Regions from separate parts of the Pseudoalteromonas 'SMAR' genome, predicted to be linked through region 2. Evidence: predicted binding sites of a transcription regulator. Region 2 holds the regulator's gene; each other region holds the start of a gene.
The links. The regulator sigma-54, encoded in region 2, starts transcription at its own class of promoters, with help from an activator protein. The targets are predictions, from matches to a motif close to GTTGGCACGNNNNTNGNNT.

Region 1 (3,154 bases), on a different contig from region 2:
AAATCGCATCAACTTTGATCTCCTCGACGACCACCAATTACCTACCATTAAAAAGCTTCAAGACTTACTGATCTCCGCCATTAGCTTTTTACAGTTAAAAACGTTGCGCATTGCCCCTTGGCCTATGGTGACGGCTTTTATTAATGATCATAAAACTATTTTGGTATTGGAAGAACAACTTAAGTTAATGGAGTATTTGCAGCCACTACGCGAACAGCCGCTGGCGACCATGAGCAAAGAAGATCGCCTCGCCTTTACGGGCAAACATGCCGCCAGCCTAGATACCAGTGTTTATCAATTTGATGTTGAATGGTTTGCCAGCACTAAGAATGCCAAAGCTTTCCACCAGCTGTTGGATGATCTTCCCAGTGCTTTTGATAAGGCATTGGCAGAAATTCCCAGCACCGGTGAAGTGACGCTGGCGCATTACCAGCAGTTCACCATTGCTTATTTAAGTGCTTTTGCCGACAGCTCAGACAAACCGACCTTAGCTCCAGCAACACGCCTGTTGGCGATGCGCCGCCCAGATATCTTCACCCCGATCACGCCAAGTAAGCTAGAGCCACTGTGCCAAGCTTTGGGCATTACCAAACTGAGCAATCGAGACTTTGAGCGTTATTGGAGTGATATTGTTTGTAATATCACGACCCTACCTTGGTTTATGAAGCCCACACCAGTTGATGAGCTAGAGCAAAACTTAGCTGCCATTAAAGCACTATTACCTTGCCTATTTTATTATGCTGATGAAAATACCGCGAGCAGCTCTAATTACTATAAGTTATTGCATAAGCCGAAGCGGAGCAGCACTGCAAAGAAAGCGACTCGACGTGGTAAGGAGTCGGCTACTGCGCTGGTCGACCGTGCCCTAGAGGACGATTCCATCCCTGAACATATTCGCGCCAAGCGGGACTCAATTATCAGTGAAGTTGAGAAAGGTCGTAGCGTGGCGGACACCATTAGCCTAATGCGCACTATTTTTGGCTAATCACTTGTACAGCTTGCATTATTGCTGTGCAAGCTGTGTCCTTTTGCACCAGCGCCGTGCAAGACTTCTCTTTTGGCGATCTTAGTCATATTTCTACATAGAAAATAAATTCCAATATTTACAAAAAGATAGAATAAATATTCACTTTTTTTTGCGATTGGCCCACCCCTTGCAGATTAGACACTGACAACACAGCAATAATAACTCTGCGTTCAATGGGGAAAACAGGATGAAAAACAAATCTTTACTTATGCTGCTCGGCGGCCTCACCGCGTGCTTTTGTGTCTCTGCTCAAGCGGAGGTCACCGCCAACATCGCTGCCAGCTCTAACTATTACTGGCGCGGCATCACGCAAACCGATGACGGGGCAGCCGTTTCTGGTGGCTTGGATTACAGCAATGAGTCAGGGTTTTATGCTGGTACTTGGGTGTCTAATATCGACTTTGGTGACTCGGCCAGCTATGAAATGGATTTGTACGCAGGGTATGCTGGTGAAATTAAGGGCATGAGCTTTGATTTTGGTTATATTCACTATGGTTACCCAGACGCCAGTGGCGACATTGATTTTGGTGAAATCTATGCCGCCTTGGGATGGCAATACTTTACATTTAAACTCAGCCATTTAGCTACAGCACAAAGCGACTCGACCACGGAAGAAGACATGCTGTACGCCGAAGTGTCGGCGAGTTTCCCGGTATTTACTGACAGTGAGCTAACACTGCACCTTGGCCGTTCAAGTGGCGACACAGTCATGGAGTGGACTGGTGAAGATGACACTTATATGGACTATGGCGTGAGCCTCTCGACGCAAGGCTTTACCTTTGGCTTAGTCAAAACCGACTTAGACAGTGGCGATGACCTCAAAGCCTATGTCAGCTACGGACTCGATTTTAATTTATGATTTCAAGGCTGGCGGTTACTGTGACGACCGCCGCGCCTTATTTTTATTTACTTGCTGCAACACTACAGGGCCGGAAGGCCCTTTTTTCATGCCGTTTTAATCACACCCGCTAATTAAGGTACGCTATGACCGCTTGAAGCAGTCCAAATACGATACCACTGCTCGCGACTCATGCTAAGTGACTGTGAAGCAACCGCGCTGGCAACTCGAGTAATATTTCCAGTGCCCAGTACCGTGGCTGGTTGCGATGGATGCATTGCCAGCCAAGCATAGATCACCTGGTCAATTGCAGTGCTGCCAATCTCTTCACCTACTTGCTGTAACACTGCACGCAGCCGCGTCGCTTTGCTATCGTCACTTGAGAAAATGCGGCCACCAGCTAAAGGCGACCACAGCATAGGATTAATTCCACGCTGCTGACACTGATCAAGCGTGCCGTCATCCAGTGCTTTCATTTCATAGGGTGAAAATTCAATTTGATTGGTCACTAAACTAAAGTCGAGCCGAGATTGTAATAAATCAAACTGACTGGGCGTAAAGTTAGAGACACCAAAATGCAATACATCACCATTTTGCTTAAGCGTATTAAAGGCATCAGCCACTTCATCGGCATCCATCAGATAATCCGGGCGATGAATTAACAAGACATCCAACCTGTCGGTGCCGAAGTGTTTTAACGACTGCTGAGCTTGAGCAATAATATGCGCCTTACTGGAATCATAGTGATTGGCTTTTCCGGCCAATCCAAGGCTGGGAAATGCGGGTTTAATACCACACTTAGTAATAATACGTATTTGCTCGCGAGTGCTGGGTTCAATAGCTAACGCTTTGCCAAACTCGGCTTCACACTGGTACTCACCGTAGATATCGGCATGATCGGTATCTCGGATCCCAAGCTCAATAGCTTGCTTTAAAAAGCTCAAGTTTTGTTGTGGCGTCACCTGCCAATCCAGCAGCCGCCAAAAACCTAAAACCAGCGGGTCAATGATTCGGGGGGATGTTTTCAAAGCGTTACTCCTATTTTTGCCACCACTTGCTTGGCCTTCTCTACTGCGCTTTCAGCAGAATCTGAACGCGCTAACGCCACGCCCATGCGGCGCTTGCCGCTTACCTCGGGTTTACCAAACAAGCGAATATCAGTTAAAGGTTCTGCTAGGGCCTGTGCAATATGGTTAAATTGCACTTGTTGAGACTCTCCCTCAACCAGGATCACACTGGATGCCGATGGCCCATAAAAGTCAATGGCGGGAATGGGTAAACCTAAAATT
Region 2 (3,154 bases):
AAGTTATGCAGCGATAATGGGTGTAAACGTCGGGTTTCAGAAAAGCGCTTTATAAGGGTCTGATCGTCACTATCTAAATAAAATAGAGCGGGCTTAGCAAATCCAGGAAGGTACTCAAGAATGTCGTTAAATTCGTCTTGTTCTTTGGGTAGGTTTCTAACGTCGATGCTGACAGCGATTTTATTGTAGTTATCGGATACGCTGCGCACCAAAGAAGGCAACAGGTTGACCGGGATGTTATCAACACAGTAATAGCCTAAGTCCTCTAGCACGCGTAAAGCCACTGATTTACCAGAACCAGAACGGCCACTAATAATGATTAACTCTAACCCCTTGTCTTCATCACCCATTATCGTCTCCTTGGATAACTGCGTAAAGCTCTTGATCGGTCTTGGCGTGCCGTAGCTGTTTACAAAACGATTTGTCTTGCAGTTTTTCAGCGATAGCAGCTAAAGTTTTTAAGTGTTCTTCATTATTGCCCTCAGGGACAATAAAAGCGACAAAAATGTCCACGGGTTGCTTGTCGATTGCTTCAAAGGCGATCGGCTGCTCACTCACCAGCACCATCGCCAGAATTTGCTCAATACCTTGCAACCGACCATGGGGTATGGCAATGCCTTTTCCTATCCCAGTACTGCCGAGCTTTTCCCGTGTCATTAACGCATCGAGAATGACGTGTTTGCTAACATCAGGAAGTTGCTGGTGAGCCAGTTCACTGATGTATTCTAGAATTCTTTTTTTGCTATTAAAAAGGACCGCAGCTTTGCTACAGTCCTTGTTCACTAATGTGCATAATTTCATTTTAGTGTCGAGTGAGCTTCTCTTTGTGTTTGATAACTTGACGGTCTAGCTTATCAATGAGCTTATCAATTGCCGCATACATATCTTGATGCTCGGTCGATGCAAACAGCTCACCGCCATTGACGTGTAATGTTGCCTCTGCTTTTTGTACCAGCTTTTCAACATCAAGGATCACGTGAACGTTATTTATATGATCAAAATGCCTCTCTAGCTTCGCAAACTTGTTGGTGACATAGTCTCGTAATGAGTCTGTGATTTCTACATGGCGACCAGTTAGATTTAGTTGCATAAGCATTTTCCTTCTTGGTTTTTTACGTCTTAAATCAAGCTTTTACGTTGATTTGACGGTGGAATGGCTAGGGATTCACGATATTTTGCAATCGTACGTCTCGCTACCTTAATTCCTTGCTCAGCTAAAATATCTGCAATTTTGCTATCACTTAATGGCTTAGCGGTGTTTTCTGCAGCTATTAGCTTTTTGATGAGCGCTCTAATCGCGGTAGATGAGCACTCACCGCCGTTTTCGGTACTGACATGGCTAGAGAAGAAATACTTTAACTCAAAGATACCACGAGGCGTATGCATATACTTCTGGGTGGTGACACGAGAAATTGTAGACTCATGCATATCAACCATCTCAGCGACATCATTAAGTACCATTGGGCGCATTGCTTCAGGGCCATGTTCAAAGAATGCCTGTTGTTGCTGGACAATGCAATTGGTTACTTTTAATAAAGTATCATTACGGCTTTCTAGACTTTTAATAAACCACTTAGCTTCTTGTAAGTGGGAGCGAATAAATTGGCTATCAGCACTAGAGCGAGCGGTTCTAGACATGGCCGCATAATGATCATTGACGCGGATTTTTGGCATGGCATCAGGATTGAGTTCGACTACCCAGCGACCTTTTACTTTTTTCACCGAGACATCAGGGATGACATACTCAGGCTCTTCACGAATAATGCTGGCGGCCGGCTTGGGATTGAGGCTGTGGATCAGCGTCATCACCTCTTTCAATTCGGCCTCTTTTAACCGCGTCTTTTTCGCTAAGGTACGGTAATCTCGGCTCGCCAGTAGATCGATGTGCTCAGTGAGGATCATTTTGGTTTCTGCCAGCCAAGGTGTCTCTGATGCAAACTGATTAAGCTGTATACACAAACACTCTTGCAAGCTCCGTGCAGCAACACCAACAGGGTCAAACAGCTGCACACGCTTGAGTACGGCTTCCACCTCGTCTAACTCTATCGGTTCCTCTGCTTCTGCGTCATTAATGCTGTCGAGAATGTCTTCACAGCTTAGGGTGAGTAATCCAGAGACATCGACCGCCTCAATGATGGCAATAGCAATGGCTCTATCCGTGGGACTAAAAGGAGTGAGCTCTAATTGCCACATCAAATAGTCATGCAGCGACTCAGATGTTTCTCCTTGATAAACATTATCATCATCTGGAAGAGGAGCTGAGCTGGCAACAGGGGCTGCACTCATATACTCATCCCAAGTGACGTCCATGGCTAAGTCATCGCTAACCGTGTCTTTGCTCATGGCGGTATCAGAATCGAGCTCATAATCACTGACAGGCGCTTCTTCCTGAGATGCTTGACCTTCGTCTGCAGCGGATTTTTCTTGGTTGTTTTGCTCCAAGCTTTCGGTATCAGCGTTTTCACCTTCTTCCACTTCTAGCAACGGGTTGCTATCCAGTGCTTCTTGGATTTCCTGTTGCAAATCCAAGGTACTGAGCTGCAGCAAGCGTATCGCCTGTTGCAGTTGTGGAGTCATTGTAAGTTGCTGCCCCATGCGCAGCTGTAATGATTGCCTCATGTATCTTTAACAATCCCTTATAACAGTTATTATTACTACGTCTTAACTATAGCTTGAATTGTTCGCCTAGGTAGACATCTCTTACGGTTTGATCGGCTAAAACGTGTTCTGGCGTACCTGATGCGATTAATTCCCCATGTGAAACAATATAAGCTTTTTCACATACATCAAGGGTTTCCCTGACATTATGATCGGTAATTAGCACGCCAATGCCACGATTTTTTAAGTGCTCAATTATGGTCTTTATATCTAACACCGAAATGGGATCAACACCAGCAAAAGGTTCATCAAGGAGAATAAATTTCGGGTTGGCCGCCAGAGCTCGGGCGATCTCTACTCGACGTCGTTCGCCACCAGACAGTGCCATTCCCTGTGAGTCGCGAATATGCTGGATATTAAACTCATCTAATAGTTCATTGAGTTCGGTTTCACGTTGGGCTTTGGTTAAGTCCTTACGGGTCTCTAAAATGGCCATTAAGTTTTGGTATACGGAAAGCTTACGAAAAATCGAGGACTCTTGGGGTAAATAGCCTAT
Region 3 (3,154 bases), on a different contig from region 2:
CCTCACCCACGCGGATCCCCATAGTGGCTTTCAGTACACTCCAAACAATGTAGGAAGCGACGAAAACAAAGCCTAAAATCGTTACTAAGCCAACGGCTTGACCTTGGAAGGTGGCATCAGCATTAGAAAATGGCACCATCATTACCCCAAGAGCACCACACACACCGTGCACTGAAATAGCCCCTACCGGGTCATCTACTTTTGCTTTATCCAGAGCGACAATGCTAAATACCACTAATGCCCCACCTAAAGCACCTAAAATACAAGCTAGAATTGGCGTTGGGGAAGCCGGCTCAGCGGTAATAGTAACCAGCCCAGCCAAGGCGCCGTTTAAGACCATGGTTAAATCCGCTTTGCCCCACATCAATTTGCATACTAGTAATGCTGCGATAGCGCCTGCTGCTGCAGCGGCATTGGTATTCAACATAATTTGACTTACTGCAATGGCATTTTCTTTATCTGCCAAGAACAGCTGCGAACCGCCGTTAAAACCAAACCAGCCCATCCACAAGATAAATGTACCCAGCGTCGCCAGAGGCATGTTAGAGCCCGGGATTGGGTAGATTTCACCATTTTTGCCATATTTTCCTTTACGAGCCCCCAGCAGCAGCACCCCTGCAAGCGCCGCGGCTGCACCCGCACCATGCACAATTGCAGAGCCGGCAAAGTCAACAAAACCCAGTTCAGCAAGGAAGCCACCGCCCCACGTCCAATAACCCTCAAGTGGGTAAATAAAGCCGGTTAATACCACGCAAAAAACCAAAAAGGCCCACAGTTTCATGCGCTCGGCGACTGCCCCTGAGACAATCGACATGGCTGTGGCAACAAACACCACTTGGAAGAAAAAGTCCGATTGCAATGCATGATCGGCATCGGCTGACGGGCTACCTATTAACGCGCCAAGACTGGGTAAGACTCCACCTTCGGCGTTATCGACATACATAATGTTGTAACCAATCAGTAAATACATGGTACAAGCGATGGCGTACAGGGCAACGTTCTTGGTAAGAATTTCAGTGGTGTTTTTTGAGCGCACTAAGCCAGCTTCTAACATGGCAAAACCCGCTGCCATCCACATCACTAGCACCCCAGAAATAAGAAAGTAAAACGTGTTTAACGAAAATTGTAATTCTACTATTGTGTTTTCCATCGTTCGGTCACCCCTTAAATTGCCGCTTCGTCGAATTCGCCAGTGCGGATCCGAACGATTTGATCTAGGTCGTATACAAAGATTTTGCCGTCCCCAATTTTGCCGGTATACGCTGCTTTGGTCAGTGTTTCTACCACGCGCTCGGCGTTTTCACTTAAGGTGGCGATTTCGATTTTTATTTTTGGAATAAAGTCAACTTGGTATTCAGCGCCGCGGTAAAGCTCGGTATGGCCGCGTTGACGACCAAACCCTTTAACATCTACCACAGTCATCCCTTCGATCCCGAGATCGGCGAGCGCCTCACGTACCTCATCAAGCTTAAATGGTTTTATTATTGCACTTATCATTTTCATGCTGAGTCCCCTTAGGACAGTTGATCCTGTTAAGAGCAGTAATCCAACCTTTGTGCCAACCTTTTTACTTGTTTATTTACAGTGGGTTATAAATATCGAAAGAATAAAATGCATAAAAAATGCACCATATAGGTGCATTGTTCCGAGCGCTGAACTGCTTTGGTGCGTTGCAATCACGGCAAATGATTAATGCACCATAACGCAGTTTCTTTGTTGCTCTTTTGCTTGATATAGGGCTTTGTCGGCTTTGCGCATCACTTCACTTAAGCTCTTAGTTTGGCAAGCAGCCAGACCAATACTGATGGTGCAATGGTGATTGCCTTCGACCAGCTTAAAGGCTTGCTCAGCCAGTCGCTTACGAAAGTCCTCTAGCATCTGTGTCGCCACTGCCATATCGGCACTAGGAATGAGCAAAGCAAACTCTTCGCCGCCAATACGGGCAACCACGTAGTGCCCAAACGCGCTGCGCAATAAATCGGCGACTTGCTTTAACACTTCATCGCCACTTTCATGACCAAAACGGTCGTTGATTGCTTTAAAGTGGTCAAGATCAAGCAGTGCGAGAATATACTGGCTGGGCTTGGCTTTTATCAGTCGCTCTGCCTGTTGACAAAAATAGCGGCGGTTATAAAGCCCCGTTAGGTAATCACGGTGCGCATACTCTTTTATTTCTGCAATTAGGTTCAGCTGTTCCATGGTTTGCATAATTCGGCAATGGAACTCTTCATTCATAAAGGGCTTAGCTAAAAAGTCATTGGCCCCGTACTTGATAAATTTAGCGGATAAACCGTGGCTTCCTGCACCAGATAAACCGATAATAGCGAGTTCGTCTCGACCACGGCTATTACGGATCGACTTCACCAGCTCAAAGCCATCCATGGTGGGCATAGCAAAATCGGTGAGCAACAGTTTGATGTCGTGATCTGCGCTCAGCATTTCTAGCGCTTGCTCACCGTCTTCGGCTTCTAGTACCGTAAATAACTGCTTCTCTAACATTTGTCGCATCACCGCACGACTGATGACCGAATCATCAGCTATCAAAGCCTTACAGCCCTGGTTGCGCAGTAAGCGTGAGGCTAATTTGACGGCATATAAATATGAATCACGGTTATCTTTAATGACATAGTCAACCACCCCCATCTCCAGCATTTGCTGACGGCTGTATTCGTCGATTTTTGAGGTCAACACCACCGTGGGAATATCATGACTGAGGGTAAGCTGCACCACTTCGGCATCCATGGCATCGGGCAGGGTTAAATCCACCAGCGCTAAGGTATATTGGTGCTGGGCTAAAAAGGCCTTACTTTCCTTGAGTGACCAAGCAAAATCAATTTCGACATCTAGGTGCAGTGCGGTGAGGTGCCGCAACACCTGTTGCACCACTTTGCTGTCTTCAACAATTAAAACTCTTTGCATGGAGTGAAATCTCTTTTATCGATCATGTCATCTAATCAGCAGGTTTGGCGGGAGCAAACACATCATAAGCAGAGCCAAGGGTTAACGTATGGCTTTAATTGATGTGTGACACAGTTTGTTATGTGTGCTTACCAACAGGCGCTAATAAATGGGATCGATTACCTATACTACGATAAAGCAGTGAAACAAGAATTTAACGAGGCTAAATACTTTATTACTACGAACATAAGTATTA
Region 4 (3,154 bases), on a different contig from region 2:
TGATAGGCTTAGGGGGAAATGCCATTAATATTGGTAACGATGCCATCCAGTTTTCATCGGGCTCGGCCTCTTCCTTTGAAGGAGACTCACAAGCTAACCAGTCTAATAGCCTATTTGGTAATATTTCCGTCAATGTGACGCGTGTTTTACCTAATGGCAACCTAGTGATCCGCGGTGAGAAGTGGCTGACCTTGAATACTGGCGAAGAGTTTATCCGTTTAGAGGGGCTGGTACGGCCTCAGGATGTCAAAGCGGATAATACCGTAGAGTCTAACCGTGTTGCCAATGCTCGAATTCAATATTCAGGCAAAGGCGATCAGCAAGAAGTGCAAAGTGCTGGTTGGTTAACGAGCTTCTTTATGAGCGCGATAATGCCATTTTAAGGGTGTAACAAATGAATAAGTCGATAGCAAAACTACTGTTAAGTTCAGCGCTGTTCGCTCTGACTGTGATTTCCTTTGGCAGTAAAGCAGAGCGAGTTAAAGATGTTAGTATGGTTGAAGGCGTGCGTTCAAACCAGTTGGTAGGTTATGGCTTAGTTGTAGGCTTACCGGGCACCGGCGAGCAGACCCGCTTTACCGAGCAAAGCTTCAAGGCAATGTTAAATAGCTTTGGTATTTCGATGCCGGCTAATTTAAAGCCAAAAATTAAAAATGTGGCAGCCGTGGCTGTGCATGCGGATTTACCTCCTTTTGTAAAACCGGGCCAAACCATTGATGTTACTGTGTCTTCTATAGGCAGTGCCGGAAGTTTGCGTGGCGGTACCTTGTTACAGACGTTTTTAAAAGGCGTGGATGGTAATGTCTATGCCATTGCTCAGGGCAGCTTAATTGTCGGCGGCCTAGGTGCTGAAGGGGCTGATGGTAGCCGAGTGGTGATCAACACCCCAACCGTTGGCCGCGTTGCCAATGGCGCTACGGTTGAGCGCGCGGTACAAAGTCCGTTTACTCAAGGAGATTATATCACTTTTAATCTCAACAACCCGGATTTCACCACAGCAAAGCGTTTAGCAGACACCATTAATGATTTAGTCGGACCAAACAGTGCGAAACCAATGGATGCGGCTTCGGTAAGGGTAATTGCCCCACGAGACCCATCACAGCGAGTGGCGTATTTATCCACCCTAGAAAATTTAGAGTTTAAACCAGCAGACACCGCTGCCAAAATTATCGTCAACTCGCGTACCGGCACCATTGTGATTGGCAAAAATGTGAAATTACAGCCTGCAGCTATCACTCATGGCGGCCTCACAGTAACCATCGCTGAGCAACAAAATGTGGCGCAACCCAATGCTTTGGCAGAAGGGGAGACCGTGGTGACACAGCAAAGCATCATCGATGTTGATCAAGATGACTCACGGGCCTTTGTGTTTGACCCTGGTGTTAGCCTAGACGATTTAGTCCGCGCTATAAATCAAGTGGGCGCAGCCCCTGGCGATTTAATGGCGATTTTGGAAGCCTTAAAAGAGGCCGGCGCGATTAATGGTCAATTAGTCGTCATATAAAGGTTGTTTTATAATCAATAAGTTAGCCCCACAAATGTGGGGCTTTTTTTTGGTCTGTTTTTTGCATTATCTAAGTATGTGTTTACAACAGTGCTTAACAGTATGAATACCGACCAGCTGAAAAATCAGAGCTTTTTTGACTTAGGCAATCTTGACTCCATCCGTAAGGAGGCGCTTCAAGGTGCTGGCGATAAAAATGCGTCCGATCAGGCATTAGAAAAAGCGGCCAAACAGTTTGAGTCAATTTTTACGCAAATGCTGCTAAAGAGCATGCGTAAAGCCAATGAAGCACTAGAAGATAAAGATAGCCCCTTTAATTCCAGCGGCGTGAAGTTCTTCGAAGAGATGCATGACCAACAATTGGCAATGCATTTGTCAGATAAAGGCAGCTTGGGCTTGGCGGATCTTATTGTGCAGCAACTCTCGCCCAGTACTGAGGGCTTTAAGCCAGCGTCGGTGCTGCGAGGAGATACCGCTTTGCCAGCACGCTCAGAAACCAAGACCAACACCACTGTTAAGCCGAGTGCTGAAGATAGCATGGTGGTGGCTAGTCAAACTGCTAATGAACAAGCAGCGAGCTTTTCTTCTCCAGATGAGTTTGTTGAAAAAGTATGGGACTACGCCAAGTCAGCGGCTAAGAAGTTAGGATTAAACCCAGCAGTAATGGTGGCACAAGCAGCACTGGAGACAGGCTGGGGACGGCACATTATTAATAAAAAAGAGGGTGGCAGTAGCCACAACCTTTTTAACATTAAAGCAGACAGTCGCTGGCAAGGCGACAGTGCCAAAAAGTCGACACTGGAATTTGAGCAAGGTTTGCCAGTACGCAAACAAGCTGATTTCAGGGCTTATGACTCAATAGCGGATAGCTTTGATGATTACGTCAGTTTCTTAAAAGGTAACCCGAGATACGAGCAGGCGCTGCAAAAAGCGGACGATAGCCACGCTTATCTGGACGAGCTACAAGCGGCAGGCTACGCCACCGATCCAAACTATGCCGATAAAATAAAGTCAGTTTTACAACGCATCGATGTCTCTGGACTGGTATCGGGTGCGTTTACTAAGGGAGTCAGATGAGATGTCATTTGATCTATTAAATATTGGGGCCAGCGGGATCAGGGCAAGCTCTGAGCTGTTACATACCACCAGTAAGAATATTTCTAATCTCAATACCAAGGGGTATATTCGTGAGCGCACCGAGCATGGTACCACCATAGATAATATGGTTGGTCGTGGTGAAACGGTGCGGCTATTAAATGAATTTGCCCAAAAGCAGCTTAACCGTGATGTTTCTAATCAGTCTTATTACGAACAGTTTGTCACCGAAGCAAGCCGTGTTGATACCTTATTTGCTGAAGAATCCAATAGTTTAAGCAAAAGCATCAACTCGTTATTCAATAACTTACAAAGCGCTGCCAATGTGCCGTCGTCCACGACTAACCGTTCTTTATTTATGACAGATGCCCAGAACTTAGTGGATCAGATGGATAGATTGTCGGGCATTGTGGTGGATCAAAATAGCATTGTGAATGAGCAGCTAGATATCTTCTCTACCGAAGCGAACAACCTTATACAAAAGATCAGTGACTTAAACAAACAAGTGGCTGGGCAATCAGGTGGCGATATGAACAACGTCGACCACAGTGTGCT

Region 1: ACNKW2_RS14155 (TorF family putative porin) is a predicted target of sigma-54. The motif match lies at 1,142-1,160, and genes of this name have one in related genera.
Region 3: ACNKW2_RS04075 (P-II family nitrogen regulator) is a predicted target of sigma-54. The motif match lies at 1,545-1,563, and genes of this name have one in related genera.
Region 4: flgJ (flagellar assembly peptidoglycan hydrolase FlgJ) is a predicted target of sigma-54. The motif match lies at 1,553-1,571, and genes of this name have one in related genera.

Annotation. Positions count from the first base shown of each region.
Region 1 covers NZ_JBLWMW010000034.1:27,744-30,897, reverse strand. Annotated here, with positions in the region: gene ACNKW2_RS14160 (hypothetical protein) at 1-985, shown strand, start outside; gene ACNKW2_RS14155 (TorF family putative porin) at 1,215-1,886, shown strand; gene ACNKW2_RS14150 (aldo/keto reductase) at 2,000-2,893, opposite strand; gene purT (formate-dependent phosphoribosylglycinamide formyltransferase) at 2,890-3,154, opposite strand, start outside.
Region 2 covers NZ_JBLWMW010000004.1:125,660-128,813, reverse strand. Annotated here, with positions in the region: gene rapZ (RNase adapter RapZ) at 1-350, opposite strand, end outside; gene ptsN (PTS IIA-like nitrogen regulatory protein PtsN) at 343-801, opposite strand; gene hpf (ribosome hibernation promoting factor) at 803-1,090, opposite strand; gene ACNKW2_RS03340 (RNA polymerase factor sigma-54) at 1,120-2,619, opposite strand; gene lptB (LPS export ABC transporter ATP-binding protein) at 2,666-3,154, opposite strand, start outside.
Region 3 covers NZ_JBLWMW010000005.1:117,840-120,993, forward strand. Annotated here, with positions in the region: gene ACNKW2_RS04070 (ammonium transporter) at 1-1,150, opposite strand, end outside; gene ACNKW2_RS04075 (P-II family nitrogen regulator) at 1,165-1,503, opposite strand; gene ACNKW2_RS04080 (diguanylate cyclase) at 1,690-2,919, opposite strand.
Region 4 covers NZ_JBLWMW010000026.1:49,142-52,295, forward strand. Annotated here, with positions in the region: gene flgH (flagellar basal body L-ring protein FlgH) at 1-383, shown strand, start outside; gene ACNKW2_RS12040 (flagellar basal body P-ring protein FlgI) at 395-1,504, shown strand; gene flgJ (flagellar assembly peptidoglycan hydrolase FlgJ) at 1,607-2,581, shown strand; gene flgK (flagellar hook-associated protein FlgK) at 2,583-3,154, shown strand, end outside.